One region of the Streptosporangium sp. NPDC006007 genome, then DNA from elsewhere that is predicted to be linked to it. Evidence: predicted binding sites of a transcription regulator. Region 1 holds the regulator's gene; the other holds the start of a gene.
What was found. The regulator LexA, encoded in region 1, represses DNA repair genes until DNA is damaged. The targets are predictions, from matches to a motif close to TCGAACANNTGTTCGA.
Positions count from the first base shown of each region.

Region 2: ruvC (crossover junction endodeoxyribonuclease RuvC) is a predicted target of LexA. The motif match lies at 5,407-5,422, and genes of this name have one in related genera.

Region 1 covers NZ_JBEXUG010000015.1:52,400-60,212, forward strand. Annotated here, with positions in the region: gene leuS (leucine--tRNA ligase) at 430-2,898, shown strand; gene lexA (transcriptional repressor LexA) at 2,991-3,698, opposite strand; gene ABZ194_RS14555 (LysM peptidoglycan-binding domain-containing protein) at 4,032-4,301, shown strand; gene nrdR (transcriptional regulator NrdR) at 4,622-5,083, shown strand; gene ABZ194_RS14565 (vitamin B12-dependent ribonucleotide reductase) at 5,169-7,813, shown strand, end outside.
Region 2 covers NZ_JBEXUG010000042.1:12,760-20,572, reverse strand. Annotated here, with positions in the region: gene ABZ194_RS25265 (DUF3048 domain-containing protein) at 1-985, shown strand, start outside; gene pdxS (pyridoxal 5'-phosphate synthase lyase subunit PdxS) at 1,354-2,268, shown strand; gene pdxT (pyridoxal 5'-phosphate synthase glutaminase subunit PdxT) at 2,597-3,187, shown strand; gene ABZ194_RS25250 (YebC/PmpR family DNA-binding transcriptional regulator) at 3,191-3,943, shown strand; gene ABZ194_RS25245 (GNAT family N-acetyltransferase) at 4,194-5,351, shown strand; gene ruvC (crossover junction endodeoxyribonuclease RuvC) at 5,455-6,045, shown strand; gene ruvA (Holliday junction branch migration protein RuvA) at 6,042-6,662, shown strand; gene ruvB (Holliday junction branch migration DNA helicase RuvB) at 6,787-7,813, shown strand, end outside.

The DNA of each region.
Region 1 (7,813 bases):
ATCCTGCATCGGCAGGCCGACCTCCGAGGGATCCGGGCCCTGCCCCGGCTCGACTGAGTGTGCCACGGTGAAAAGAGTAAACTGATTAGGACATGTGAGGTCACAACGGATGCACCCCATCCGCCCGCGGCCCCTCCTGGCTACGCGGATCCCCCCATTGTGCTGACCCGCCGACGCCGGTGTCCTCCGTTTGCCGTGATCGAACTCGTTTTCCCAGGCCACGAATACGACTTGCGGACTGCGATAGTCTTGGCATATGCGTGCGGTGACCCTGCTGCTTATCGGGCCGCATCGGCCTTCCCGGCGCTAGACGCCCCGCCGATGCGGCTGCCCTTCGCGTGAGCGGAGGGTTTTTCTATTGGTCGGATGGGTCAGATCATCTGCGCGGACGTATACCGAGGGAAGATTGACGTGAGCGAGCGAGCCGACATGCAGAGCGACGAGCAGCACTACGACCCGCAGGCACTGCAGGTCAAGTGGCAGCGGCGGTGGGAGGAGCTGGACCCCTTCCGGGCCTCCGACGACCCCGCCGACCCACGTGAGCGACGCTACATGCTCGACATGTTCCCCTACCCCTCCGGCGACCTGCACATGGGGCACGCCGAGGTCTTCGCCATCGGCGACGTCGTCTCGCGCTACTGGTTCCAGCGCGGCTACAACGTGCTGCATCCCATCGGCTGGGACTCCTTCGGCCTGCCGGCCGAGAACGCCGCGATCAAGCGCGACGCGCACCCGGCCGAGTGGACCTACGCCAACATCGAGACCCAGGCCAACTCCTTCAAACGCTACGCGATCTCCTTTGACTGGTCCCGCCGCCTGCACACCAGCGACACCGGCTACTACCGGTGGACACAGTGGCTGTTCCTGCGCTTCTTCGAGCGCGGCCTGGCCTACCGCAGGGGCGGCCTGGTCAACTGGTGCCCCAACGACCAGACCGTGCTGGCCAACGAGCAGGTCAAGGACGGCCGGTGCGAGCGCTGCGGCGCCGAGGTCGTCCGCCGGGAGCTGACCCAGTGGTACTTCAAGATCACTGAGTACGCCGACCGGCTGCTGGACGACATGGCGCAGCTGGAGGGCGGCTGGCCGGAGCGCGTGCTGACCATGCAGCGCAACTGGATCGGCAGATCCGAGGGCGCCGACGTCCGCTTCATGATCGAGGGCCGCGACGAGCCGGTCACCGTCTACACCACGCGTCCCGACACCCTGTACGGCGCGACCTTCTTCGTGGTCGCCCCCGACGCCCCGCTGGCCGAGGAGATCGTCTCCGACGACCGGCGCGAGGCGTTCGAGGCGTACCGGGCCGAGGTCGCCAAGCTGTCCGACATCGACCGGCTCTCCACCGAGAAGGAGAAGAGCGGCGTCTTCCTGGGCCGCTACGCCGTCAACCCGGTCAACGGCGAGCGCATGCCGGTCTGGGCCGCCGACTACGTCCTGTCCGACTACGGCCACGGCGCCATCATGGCGGTTCCCGCGCACGACCAGCGCGACCTGGACTTCGCCCGGAGGTTCGGCCTGCCGGTGCGGGTCGTGGTCCACACCGGCCTGGCCGACCCGGGGGAGACCGGTGTCGCCACCGTGGGCGAGGGCTCCCTGGTCAACTCCGGCCCGCTGGACGGCCTGCCCAAGGCCGAGGCGATCCGCCGGATCGTCGAACTGCTGGCCGAGCGCGGCACCGGCAGGGCGGCGGTCAACTTCCGCCTGCGCGACTGGCTGCTCTCCCGCCAGCGCTTCTGGGGCTGCCCGATCCCGATCATTCACTGTGCCGGCTGCGGCGAGGTCCCGGTCCCGGACGACCAGCTGCCCGTCACCCTGCCTGACCTGCGCGGCGAGGCCCTGGCCCCCAAGGGGGTCTCCCCGCTGGCCTCGGCCGCCGACTGGGTCAACGTCTCCTGTCCCAAGTGCGGGGGGCCCGCCAGGCGCGACACCGACACGATGGACACCTTCGTCGACTCCTCGTGGTACTTCCTGCGCTACGTGGACCCGTCCTACTCCGGCGGTCCGTTCGACGTGGAGAAGGTCCGCGGGTGGGGCCCGATCGACCAGTACGTCGGCGGGGTGGAGCACGCGGTGCTGCACCTGCTGTACTCGCGGTTCTTCACCAAGGTCCTGCACGACATGGGCATGGTGGACTTCACCGAGCCCTTCAGCCGTCTGCTGAACCAGGGGCAGGTCATCAACCAGGGCAAGGCGATGTCCAAGTCCCTGGGCAACGGCGTCGACCTGGGTCAGCAGATCGACGCCTACGGCGTGGACGCGGTCCGGCTGACCGTGGTGTTCGCCGGTCCGCCGGAGGACGACATCGACTGGGCCGACGTCTCCCCGGCCGCGTCGCAGAAGTTCCTGGCCCGCGCGTTCCGCGTCATGGCCGAGGCCGGTGCCGCCTGTGCCCCCGGCGTGGACTTCGCCGCAGGCGACCTGGAACTGCGCAAGTTCGTCCACCGGACCATAGACGAGGTCACGAAACTGGTCGACTCCCACCGCTTCAACGTCGCGGTGGCCCGCATGATGGAGCTGACGAGCGCGGCCCGCCGCGCCATCGACTCCGGGCCCGGCGCCGCCGACCCTGCGGTCCGGGAGGCCGCGGAGACACTGGCGATCATGCTGTCGCTGGTCGCGCCCTACACCGCGGAGGAGGGCTGGGAGCGTCTGGGGCGTTCGGCCTCGGTCGCCACCGCCGGGTGGCCGACGGCCGAGGGCGCCCTGCTGGTCCAGGACTCCGTCACGTGCGTCGTGCAGGTCGCCGGCAAGGTCCGTGACCGGCTGGAGGTCTCCCCGGAGATCTCCGAGGCCGATCTGGAGGCCCTGGCGCTGGCCTCGGAGAAGGTCGGGGTCTTCCTGTCCGGCCCTCCCCGCAAGGTCATCGTCCGCGCGCCCAAGCTGGTCAACATCGTCCCTTGACGTCCCCTCCGTCCCCGGCGGAGATGCCCGTCTGCCGTTGATATCCGGACGGGAGCGGTCCCCGATCGGGGACCGCTCCCGTCCGGATCGGGTCAGAGCTTGCGCAGCACCGCCACGACCTTGCCCAGCACGGTGGCCTCGTCGCCGGGGATCGGGTCGTAGTTAGGGTTGTGCGGAACCAGCCAGACGTGGCCGTCCTTGCGCTTGAAGGTCTTGACCGTGGCCTCACCGTCGATCATCGCCGCGACCACGTCGCCGTTGTCGGCCACCGGCTGCTGACGGACGACCACCCAGTCACCGTCGGCGATCGCGGCCTCGATCATCGAGTCACCGGTCACCTGGAGCAGGAAGAGCGTGCCCTCGCCGACGAGCTGCTTGGGCAGGGCGAAGACGTCTTCGACGCTCTCCTCGGCGAGGATCGGGCCGCCGGCGGCGATCCGGCCGACGAGCGGCACATAGGCCGCGGTCGGGCGGTTGACCGGCGTCTCGTCGTCACCGGTGGGGTCCACCCAGAGCACCGGCTCGCCGGGCAGGCGCACTTCGAGGGCGCGGGGGCGGTGCGGGTCGCGGCGCAGGTAACCCTTGCGCTGCAACGCCGTCAACTGGTGCGACACGCTGGAGGTGCTGGTGAGCTGCACCGCCTCGCCGATCTCCCGCATGGACGGCGGGTAGCCGCGTCGCTGCACGGAGTCGCGGATCACCTCAAGGATCTTGCGCTGCCTGGGGGTGAGGCCAAGGGAGTCGCGCCTGCGCACGGCCAGGTCGCTGACGGCCGAAGCGTTCTCATTGTGCTCGCTCATGCGATCTCCTCGCTCCCGGTCTGTGCTGACTGCGTCGCACAGAGCAACCGTATCCTCGCCGAAGATCATATTCAAACAATTGTTCGAGTCGTCCTCGAAATCAGCGGCGTCGTGGTGTACAACATCGTACGGGAGTTCAATCGACATCGTGTTCGATTCATCGACCTTTCTTCGACGTGTGTTCGGCCATGTCGAGGGGATGGGGGGCGCACCGTGCAGGCGATCGAAACAAGGTGGGGGTCCCGGCGGCCGCCTGTCCGAAGGCCCGGGCCGGCGAGGGGTGGGCGTGGCCAGGCCCCGCCCCTCCGGCTCACCCGGAGGGGGAGGGTCGTGGTGGTGTCCGCGCTCACCGTCCTGACCCTGGGGGCCCTCTGGGTCGGCGCCCGCATCGACGCGGCCTCGGCGGGTGAGCGCAGGAGCCGCGAGGGGCTGCCGTGGGTCGTGGTGCGCAAGGGCGACTCGCTGTGGAAGATCGCCGAGGCGGTCACCACGGAGGGTGATCCTGCCTCGATGGTCCGCCTGATAATGGATGTCAACGACCTGTCCGACTCGGTGATCCAGCCGGGGGCCCGGCTTCATCTGCCCGGCGGTTCGGCCCGCTGAGAGGCCGGCGGGTCCGCCGGCGGGGAGGGGTGTGCGGGAGTGGCCGGAGGGGCGACACGCCCGGCCGTCCCCGGTGCGATGCGCTGATCAGGGACTTCGGCTCGCGGGGCCTGCCTAACTTGCGTTCATGGGCCGACACTTCTACGGTTGGACCACAACATCTAGTGGCTTCATCGCTCTACTCCACCATAGATTGTGTTTCTATTACCGCATCTCGACCATTCGAGGGGCGCGCGCGAGCGTCTTCGCGTGGAGGCTGTGGAGCACCTGGAGTAACACGAGAAAGGTGAGCCGCTAGGCAGGTCGAGGAGGCGACGCGCGTGCACTGTCCGTTCTGTCGTCATCCTGACACGCGGGTCATCGACAGCCGGTCCACCGAGGACGGCGGGGCAATCCGCCGCAGACGCACCTGCCCGGAGTGCGGACGCAGGTTCACCACGCAGGAGACGGTGTTGCTCATGGTGAGCAAACGCAGCGGGGTGACCGAGCCGTTCTTCAGGGACAAGGTGATCGCCGGAGTCCGGCGGGCGTGCCAGGGGCGGCCGGTCGACGAGGACTCGCTGGCCCAGCTGGGTCAGCGAGTCGAGGAGAGCATCCGGGCGACCGGGGCCGCGGAGATCGCGGCGCACGAGGTCGGGCTGGCGATCCTGGGCCCGCTCCGCGAGCTGGACGAGGTGGCCTATCTGCGATTCGCCTCCGTCTACCGCGGGTTCGAGACCCTGGCCGACTTCGAGGTCGAGATCGAGCAGTTGCGCGCGGAGCGGTCCGCCGGACACGACTGAGCCAGGCCCCGGGCGCCGGGGGAGAGCGGCGCGTTGATGTGGTCCGACTCAAGGGCTCCACACGGAGCCCCGGAAGGGGGAAGTCATGACGGAGACGGTCAGTGGCGCAGCCGCGCGTGGGGGCAAGCGGCCGCGTAAGGGGTTGAAGATGAAGCGCATCTTCACCACGCCCGGAGTGCATCCTTACGACGAGTTGTCCTGGGAGCGCCGCGACGTCGTCATGACCAACTGGCGGGACGGTTCGATCAACTTCGAGCAGCGGGGCGTGGAGTTCCCCGGGTTCTGGTCGGTCAACGCCGCCAACATCGTGACCACCAAGTACTTCCGCGGCGCGGTCGGCACCCCGCAGCGCGAGTGGAGCCTCAAGCAGCTCGTCGACCGCGTGGTGGGCGTCTACACCAGGACCGCGGTCGAGGAGGGATACTTCGCCACCGAGGAGGACGCCGAGATCTTCGACCACGAGCTCAAGCACGCTCTGGTCAACCAGGTCTTCAGCTTCAACTCACCGGTCTGGTTCAACGTCGGCACCGCCTCGCCGCAGCAGGTCAGCGCCTGCTTCATCCTCGCGGTCGACGACCAGATGGAGTCCATCCTCGACTGGTACAAGGAGGAGGGTGTGATCTTCAAGGGGGGTTCGGGCTCCGGCGTGAACCTCTCCCGGATCCGCTCGTCGAAGGAGCTGCTCTCCAGCGGCGGTACGGCCAGTGGCCCGGTCTCCTTCATGCGCGGCGCGGACGCCTCGGCGGGCACCATCAAGTCCGGCGGCGCCACCCGCCGCGCGGCCAAGATGGTCGTCCTGGACGTGGACCACCCCGACATCGAGGAGTTCATCGAGACCAAGGCGCGCGAGGAGGACAAGATCCGCGCGCTGCGCGACGCCGGGTTCGACATGGACCTGGGCGGCAAGGACATCGTCTCCGTCCAGTACCAGAACGCCAACAACTCCGTGCGCGTCTCCGACGAGTTCATGCGCGCGGTGCGGGACGGCGCCGAGTTCGGCCTGCGCGCCCGCCTCACCGGCGAGGTCATCGAGACGATCGACGCCAGGGGCCTGTTCCGGAAGATGGCCAAGGCGGCCTGGGAGTGCGCCGACCCCGGAGTCCAGTACGACGACACCATCAACGACTGGCACACCAGCCCGGAGACGGGCCGCATCACCGCCAGCAACCCGTGCTCGGAGTACCTCCACCTGGACAACTCCTCCTGCAACCTGGCCAGTATCAACCTGCTGAAGTTCCTGAAGGACGACAACTCCTTCGACATCGCGAGCTTCGTGAAGATCACTGAGTTGATCATCACCGCGATGGACGTCTCCATCACCTTCGCGGACTTCCCGACCGAGAAGATCGACCAGACCACCCGGGCCTACCGTCAGCTGGGCATCGGCTACGCCAACCTCGGCGCGCTGCTGATGGCCACCGGCCACGCCTACGACTCCGAGGGCGGGCGGGCCATCGCCGGTGCCATCACCTCGCTGATGACCGGAACCTCCTACCGCCGCAGTGCCGAGCTGGCCGCGGTCGTGGGCCCCTACGACGGCTACGCCCGCAACGCCGGCGCGCACAAGCGGGTCATGCACAAGCACGCCGCCGCCAGCCACGACCTGCGCACGGTGGGGAGCGTCGACCGGGCGGTGCACGCCGAGGCCTCCCGCCAGTGGGCGGAGTGCTTGAGGCTCGGCGACAAGAACGGCTACCGCAACGCCCAGGCCTCGCTGCTCGCGCCCACCGGCACCATCGGCTTGATGATGGACTGCGACACCACCGGCATCGAGCCCGACCTCGCCCTGGTCAAGTTCAAGAAGCTCGTCGGCGGCGGCTCAATGCAGATCGTCAACCAGACGATCCCCCGCGCGCTGCGGCAGCTCGGCTACCCGGAGGAGCAGGTCGAGGCGATCGTCGAGTACATCGCGGCCCACGGCCACGTCGTCGACGCCCCCGGCCTCAAGCCCGAGCACTACGAGGTGTTCGACTGCGCCATGGGCGAGCGGGCCATCGCCCCGATGGGCCACGTGCGGATGATGGCCGCGGCCCAGCCGTTCCTGTCCGGCGCCATCTCCAAGACGGTCAACCTGCCCGAGTCCGCGACGATCGAGGACATCGAGCAGGTCTACCTGGAGGGCTGGAAACTCGGGCTCAAGGCCCTGGCTGTCTACCGGGACAACTGCAAGGTCGGCCAGCCGCTCTCCGCCGCGGGCGGAAAGTCCCAGGAGAAGGCCGAGCCCACTGAGCCGGAGATCCAGGTCGTGGAGGTCAGCCGCCCGACCCGTCGGCGGATGCCGAACCAGCGGCCCGGCACCACCACCCGCTTCACCGTGGGCGGCGCCAAGGGCTACATGACCGCCTCGTCCTACCCCGACGACGGTCTCGGCGAGGTCTTCCTGAAGATGTCCAAGCAGGGCTCCACCCTCGCGGGCGTCATGGACGCCTTCTCGGTGGCCATCTCCATCGGCCTGCAGTACGGCGTGCCGCTGGAGACCTACGTCGGCAAGTTCGTCAACATGCGCTTCGACCCGGCCGGCATGACCGACGACCCGGACATCCGGATGGCCGCCTCGGTGATGGACTACATCTTCCGCCGCCTGGCCCTGGACCACCTGCCCTACGACGACCGGGCCGCTCTCGGGATCTTCTCCGCGTCCGAGCGCGCCGCCCAGCAGCGCGGTGAGGACCCGGCTCCGATCCCCGCCGACGAGGTTATCGCCGAGCTGGCCACCTCGGCCCCCATCGA
Region 2 (7,813 bases), on a different contig from region 1:
CGTCACCCTGGTGGGAGTGGCCGTTCTCGCGCCGGTGGCCGCCTGTTCCTCCGACGAGCCCGCTCCGGGAAGAAACCCTCAGGCCGCCCCTCCCGTGCCGCCGACCCCCACCCCGGAGCCGGTCCATCCCTTCACCGGGCTCCCCGACGCCGCGCGGAGGCCCGTGCTCGCGGCGAAGATCGAGAACACCTCGGCGGGCAAACCCCAGCTGGGGCTCAAAAGCGCCGACATCGTCTACGTCGAGCAGGTCGAGGCGGGGCTGACCCGCCTCATGGCGATCTTCTCCTCAAGGCTCCCGCCCAAGATCGGCCCGGTCCGCAGCGCCCGGATCTCCGACCTGCACCTCCTGCCGCAGTTCGGCAAGCCCGCGCTGGCCTACTCGGGCGTGCAGACCAAGATGATCCCCAAGGTCCAGGAGGCGTCGCTGGTCGACGTCTCCGACAGCAGGGCGCCCGGCGCGTACTTCCGTCAGCCGGGCCGCTACGCGCCCTACAACCTGTTCGCCGGCACCAGGCGGCTGCTGGCCAAGGCGCCCGCCGCGACCAAGGCCAAGGACATCGGCCTCACCTTCGGCGACGCCCCGCAGGGGGGCGTGCCCAGGAAGACGTTCGGTGTCAGATATCCCGCGGCCCGCTTCACCTTCGGCTGGTCGCAGGCCGCGGGCAAGTGGCTGATCTGGCAGGACGGCAAGAAGAACATGGCGGCCGAGGGCGGCCAGCTCGGCGCGCCCACGATCGTGGTGCAGTACGCCAAGACCGAGCGCTCGGAGTATCACGACCTGAACCAGAGCTACACGCCCCTGGTGCACAGCGTCGGCAAGGGCAGGGCGGTCGTGCTCCGCGACGGCCAGGCGTTCAAGGCCAGATGGTCGCGTGCCACGGAGGAGGACGGCACGGTCTTCACCACCGAGTCGGGCGAGCCGATGAACTTCGCCCCCGGTCAGGTCTGGATCGTCCTGGCCGCTCCCAAGCCCGTCATCCCCTGACCGCCCCAAGCCCGTCTCCTGCCGCCCCGGAATCACCTGTGGGCGGTATTAGTCCTTTTGGGTTGTTCTTCGGGATCTTCCCCAGTCGGCCTGGGCCGTTCCGGTCGCTCCCGGACCCGCCGCCCCTCGGCCGTTTCCGGTGTCGGGGCGCCGCCTTCCAGCCGATCGGGGAAGACCGCCGTACGGCCTGGAACCCCAGGAATTCCCCGCCCATCGACGCAGGTCCTCCATGATGTCCAAGAAGATCGCTCGATGGAGACAAGATGGTGTGTAAGAGGACATGCCGCCCAGCGCCTACGATGGAGGTGCCGGAAACCGCCCTGGGGGCGGCCCGTGATCCGCAACCCAGCCGTCGTGAGGTAGAGACCGTGTCCAGCAGCACGCCCGAAGTCACCGAGACCGCCGTCACCGGAACCGCCCGGGTGAAGCGCGGCATGGCCGAGATGCTCAAGGGCGGCGTCATCATGGACGTCGTCAACGCGGAACAGGCCAAGATCGCCGAGGACGCAGGCGCCGTCGCCGTCATGGCCCTTGAGCGGGTCCCCGCCGACATCCGCGCCCAGGGGGGCGTCTCGCGGATGAGCGACCCCGACATGATCGACGGCATCATCTCCGCCGTCTCCATCCCCGTCATGGCCAAGGCCCGCATCGGCCACTTCGTCGAGGCCCAGGTGCTCCAGTCGCTCGGCGTCGACTACGTGGACGAGTCCGAGGTGCTGACCCCGGCCGACTTCGCCAACCACATCGACAAGTGGCAGTTCACGGTGCCCTTCGTCTGCGGTGCGACCAACCTGGGTGAGGCGCTGCGCCGTATCACCGAGGGCGCGGCGATGATCCGTTCCAAGGGTGAGGCCGGCACCGGCGACGTCTCCAACGCCACCACCCACATGCGTAAGATCCGGGGCGAGCTCAAGCGCCTGTCCTCGCTGCCCGAGGACGAGCTGTTCGTCGCGGCCAAGGAGCTGCAGGCGCCGTACGAGCTGGTGGCCGAGGTCGCCAAGACCGGCAAGCTGCCCGTGGTGCTCTTCACCGCCGGGGGCATCGCCACCCCGGCCGACGCCGCGATGATGATGCAGCTCGGCGCCGAGGGCGTGTTCGTCGGCTCGGGCATCTTCAAGTCCGGCAACCCGGCCCAGCGCGCCGCGGCGATCGTCAAGGCCACCACCTTCCACGACGACCCGGACGTCATCGCCAAGGTCTCCCGCGGCCTGGGCGAGGCCATGGTGGGCATCAACGTCGAGGACATCCCGGCCCCGCACCGTCTGGCGGAGCGCGGCTGGTAGGCGTTCCCCCGGAAAAGGCGGCATCCGCGAGGAGGCCGCCTTTTCCGCTTTCCGGGGCCGGTCTCCGCGCCCCGCGCCGGTCGGCGCCCTAGGCCGCCCCAGGCCGCGCGGGGCCGCGCGGGACCCGCCGGGGCGTGCCCACCCCCGGCGATCTTCTCCCGCCGAGGAGGGGGCCGGTGGGCGAGGGCTCCGGGAACGGTCCGGGCCGGAGGCGAGGGCCCGGACCGGACGGTTCCGCGGGAACGGTCCGGAGGATGATCGGGTTTGGGGCGGCGCGCGCGGTGGCCATACGCTGAAGGAGCCTTCCGCGCCCCTTGAGAGGACCACTGTGAGCATCGCCCCGACCATCGGTGTGTTCGCCCTGCAGGGAGACGTGCGCGAGCACGTGCGCTCTCTGGAGGCGGTGGGTGCGAAGGCGGTGGCCGTACGGCGTCCCGGTGAGCTGGAGGCGGTCGACGGCCTGGTCATCCCCGGCGGGGAGTCCACCACGATGTGGAAGCTCGCCGACACGTTCGAGCTGCTCGAACCGCTCCGGCTGAGGATCAAGGGCGGCATGCCCGCCTACGGCTCCTGCGCCGGCATGATCATGCTGGCCGACCGGATCGAGGGCGGGGTCGAGGGCCAGCAGACGGTCGGCGGCATCGACATGGTGGTCCGCCGCAACGCCTTCGGCCGCCAGGTCGACTCCTTCGAGGCCGACGTCGACTTCGCCGGGCGCGGCGCGCTCCGCGCGGTCTTCATCCGCGCCCCGTGGGTGGAATCCGTGGGTTCCGAGGTTGAAGTGCTGGCTCGGGCCGAAGCGGGGGATAGGATCGTCGCGGTCCGCCAAGGACCGCTGCTCGCCACGTCCTTCCACCCGGAACTTACCGGGGACGTCGGGGTGCATTCATACTTCGTTGAGATGGTGAGGGAGCTCTAGCCGATGTCGGGCCACTCCAAATGGGCGACGACCAAGCACAAGAAGGCCGCGCTTGACTCCAAGCGGGGCAAGCTGTTCGCCAAGCTCATCAAGAACATCGAGGTCGCGGCTCGGACCGGTGGCCCCGACCCGGACGGCAACCCGACGCTGTACGACGCCATCACCAAGGCGCGTAAGAACTCGGTCCCCATCGACAACATCGAGCGCGCCCGCAAACGCGGCGGCGGCCTGGAGGCCGGCGGCGCCGACTGGCAGACCATCATGTACGAGGGCTACGCCCCGGGCGGCGTCGCGGTGCTGATCGAGTGCCTCACCGACAACCGCAACCGCGCCGCCTCGGAGGTCCGGGTCGCCCTGACCCGCAACGGCGGCTCCCTGGCCGACCCCGGATCGGTGTCCTACATGTTCAACCGCAAGGGCGTCGTGCTCGTCCCCAGGGGCGAGCTGTCGGAGGACGACGTGCTGACCGCCGTGCTCGACGCGGGAGCCGAGGAGGTCAACGATCTCGGCGACTCCTTCGAGGTCGTCTCCGAGGCCACCGACCTCGTCCCGGTCCGCAAAGCCCTGCAGGCCGCCGGGATCGACTACGACTCGGCCGAGTCCGGGTTCCTGCCGACGATGAACGTCCCGCTCGACGAGGACGGCGCCCGCAAGGTCTTCAGGCTGATCGACGCCCTTGAGGACAGCGACGACGTTCAGAACGTCTGGGCCAACTTCGACGTCTCCGACGAGGTCATGGAGAAGCTCGACGCCTGAGCGCACCCGCCCGGCGCCCGTCGCCGGTGACCCCTGCCCGCCCCCCTGGCGCGTCGATCGGCGGGTCGGCCGGCTCCGGGGTTCGCCGCAGGTGGACGCCTCGCCGCACGGGGGTTTTGCGGGAGGTCCGCCGGGACCGTTCCGCAGGAGGGGCGAGGGCCGAAGGCGGGACCGCCTTTTCAGCGCGCTCTCGACGTGGACCGTTCCTCCGCGGCTCCCGCCCCAGGCGGATGGCCTAGGTTGGACGACTGTGCAGCTACGTGATTTGACCCTTGACGATCTCGACGCCGTGATGGACAACCGCACGCGTGCCTTCGGGCTCCTGTCCGAAGCCGAGCAGGAGGTCTGGCGCAGGCTGGTCGTCCCGATGCTCGGCGGCGGGAGATACCTCGGCCTTGTCGACGGCCCCCGGCTCGTCGCGACGAGCCGGATCGCCGACTTCACCCAGTGGTGGCACGGCAGGCCGATCTCCATGGGCGGCGTCGCCTCGGTGACCGTCGCCCCGGAAGACCGGGGACGTGGCGTCGCCCGGACCCTGATGCAGGCCACCCTCGACCGCTGCGCGGACCTGGGACATCCGGTCTCGGCCCTCTATCCGGCCACCACCCCCCTCTACCGGTCGCTGGGCTGGGAACACGCCGGCGCCATGTACCGGGCCACGCTGCCGGCCGAGGCGCTGCGCGGCATCGGGCTCACCGAGCGGGTCGGGCTCCGCCGGATGGGCCCCGGCGACGCCGCCGAGGTGATCGCGCTGCTCGGCCGCGTCCACGCGGCCACCCGCGCCTCCGGCCCCGTCCGCTGGGACGCCGGTGCCTGGGAGTCGCGGCTGGCGGACAAGGACGCCTTCCTCTACCTCGCCGACGACGGCTTCGTCGTCTATCGCTGGAACGGCAACGACATCGAGGTCTCCAACCTCGTCGCGGGCTCGGAGGCCACCGTCCGGGCCCTGTGGTCGCTGGTGGGCTCCTCCGCCTCGATCGCCAAGTCGGTCCGCGCGGTCGTCGCCCCCGACGACCCGGTTCTCTGGCTGATCGGCGACCGCGCCGAGGACAGGATCGAGCAGACCCGCTGGATGTTCCGCGTCGTCGACCTGGCCTCCGCCGTCGCGGGGCGAGGCTTCCCGCCGGGTGTCGTCCTCGACACCGTGATCCAGGTGGACGACCCCCGGCGGGAGGCCAACTCCGGCAGCTGGCACCTGACGGTCTCCGGCGGATCCGGTACGGTCCAGCCCGCCGGCTCCCGGCCCGGGACCGTTCCCGTCCTCACGGCCAACGCCCTCGCCGCCCTGTACGCGGGGGTTCCCACACCCACCCTCCGCCGCTCGGGACTCCTCACCGGGCCGGCGGACGGTGACGCGGCCCTCGACGAGGCCTTCCAGGCCAGGCCCCACATGCTCGACTACTTCTGACGGGGCGGTGCCGGGTAACCGTGCGTCGCGTGCTCACACACGGTAGAGTCGGGCACCGAACAGATGTTCGGCGAGTGGAGGCGTGTCGGTGCGGTTGCCCGAGTTGCGGGTGATGGGGGTCGACCCGGGGCTGACCCGGTGCGGCCTCGGCGCGGTCGAGGGACGGCCGGGAGCGCCGCTCACCCTGGTCAAGGTCGGAGTCGTGCGGACCCCCGCCGACGAGGAGATCGGTGCCCGTCTGGTGGCGATCGAGACGGGGATCGAGAGGTGGCTCGACGAGATCGAGCCCGACGCGGTCGCGGTGGAGCGCGTCTTCGCCCAGCACAACCTCAGGACCGTGATGGGCACCGCCCAGGCTTCCGCGGTGGCGATTCTGTGCGCGTCCCGCCGGGGGCTGCCGGTGGCGCTGCACACGCCCTCCGAGGTCAAGGCCGCGATCACCGGCAGTGGTACGGCCGGCAAGCAGCAGGTCGGGGCCATGGTGACCCGGCTGCTGCGGCTGGACGCGATGCCCAAGCCCGCCGACGCCGCCGACGCCCTCGCCCTCGCCATCTGCCACGTGTGGCGGGGTGGCGCGCAGAATCGGCTGGCGGAGGCGGCGGCCAGGGCCCGCTCAGGCCCCGGCACCACCGCCGCCGCCTACTTCCGCGGACGCGGCCGGGCCGCGGGGCATCCGAGAGGAACCACGCAGTGATCGCCTCGGTGCGCGGACGGGTGGCCACGATCGCGCCGGACGGGGCGGTGGTCGAGGTCGGCGGGGTGGGCATGCTGGTCCACTGCACGCCGGGCACGCTGGCCACGTTGCGGCTGGGGGAGGAGGTCAGGCTGGCCACCTCCCTCGTGGTCCGCGAAGACTCGCTGACGCTGTTCGGCTTCGCCGCCGACGACGAGCGCGCGGTCTTCGAGATGCTGCAGACGGCCAACGGGGTCGGCCCCAAGGTCGCCCTGGCGATGCTGGCCGTGCACACGCCCAACGCGCTCCGGATGGCCGTGGCGAGCGCGGACGTCAAGGCGCTGACCAGGGTGCCGGGGGTCGGGCCCAAGGGCGCCCAGCGGATCATCGTCGATCTCAAGGACAGGCTCGGCACGCCCGAGGAGGCCGTCAACGCCGCCCTCGACGGGGGCGGGGTCACGCCCCCCTGGCGTGACCAGGTGCATTCCGGGCTGGTGGGGCTGGGTTACCCGGCCAGGGACGCCGACGAGGCCGTCGCCGCCGTCGCCCCCCAGGCCGACGCCGAGATCGCGCAGGGCCGGGTCCCGCAGGTGGCGGCGCTGCTCAAGGCCGCGCTCCGCGTGCTGAGCGTCCGGTGACCCCGGTGACCCCGGACGCCGCGACGCGGACGCCGGTCGTCCCGGGGCGCCACGGGTCTGGGTGGCGAGGGGCCGGCAGGACGACGGCCCGGCCGGGCGTCCCAGCGAGTGAGGGTGGATCGGCGTGACTTCCGAGCGGGATCTGGTGTCGCCGGAGGCCGAGGGCGACGAGCGGCTCGTCGAGGCGGCGCTCCGGCCCAAGCGGCTGGAGGAGTTCATCGGTCAGGCGCGGGTGCGCGAGCAACTGTCCCTGGTCCTGCACAGCGCGCTGCGGCGCAACCGGCCGCCGGACCACGTGCTGATGAGCGGTGGACCGGGGCTGGGGAAGACGACCCTCTCCATGATCATCGCCACCGAGCTCTCCGTGCCGCTCCGGATCACCTCGGGCCCCGCGCTGGAGCGGGCAGGCGACCTCGCGGCGATCTTGTCGACGCTCTCGGAGGGCGAGGTCCTCTTCATCGACGAGATTCACCGGATGGCGCGCCCGGCGGAGGAGATGCTCTATCTCGCGATGGAGGACTTCCGCGTCGACATCGTGGTGGGCAAGGGGCCGGGGGCGACCGCGATCCCGCTGGAGGTCGCGCCGTTCACCCTGGTCGGGGCCACCACCCGGGCCGGGTTGCTGCCCGCGCCGCTGCGCGACCGGTTCGGGTTCGTGGCGCACATGGACTTCTACCACCCCGCCGAGCTGGAGCAGGTTCTGCACCGTTCGGCGCGGCTGCTCGGCCTGCGGCTTCCCGGTGACGCGGCCCGCGAGATCGCCGGGCGCTCCCGGGGCACGCCCCGCATCGCCAACCGGCTGCTGCGCCGGGTGCGCGACTTCGCGGAGGTGCGGGCCGACGGAGTGATCACCCGGGATGTCGCCTCGGCGGCGCTGAACCTCTACGAGGTCGACGCCGAAGGGCTGGATCGGCTGGACCGGGCCGTGCTCGGGGCGCTGCTGCGTAAGTTCGGCGGCGGCCCGGTGGGTCTGTCCACCCTGGCGGTCGCGGTGGGCGAGGAGCCTGAGACCGTCGAGGTGGTCGCCGAGCCGTTCCTGGTGCGGCAGGGACTGCTGGCCCGCACGCCCCGCGGGCGCGTCGCGACCGCCGCCGCCTGGCTTCACCTGGGCCTGACCCCGCCCCCGGAGGCGTTCGGCGCCTCGATGATCG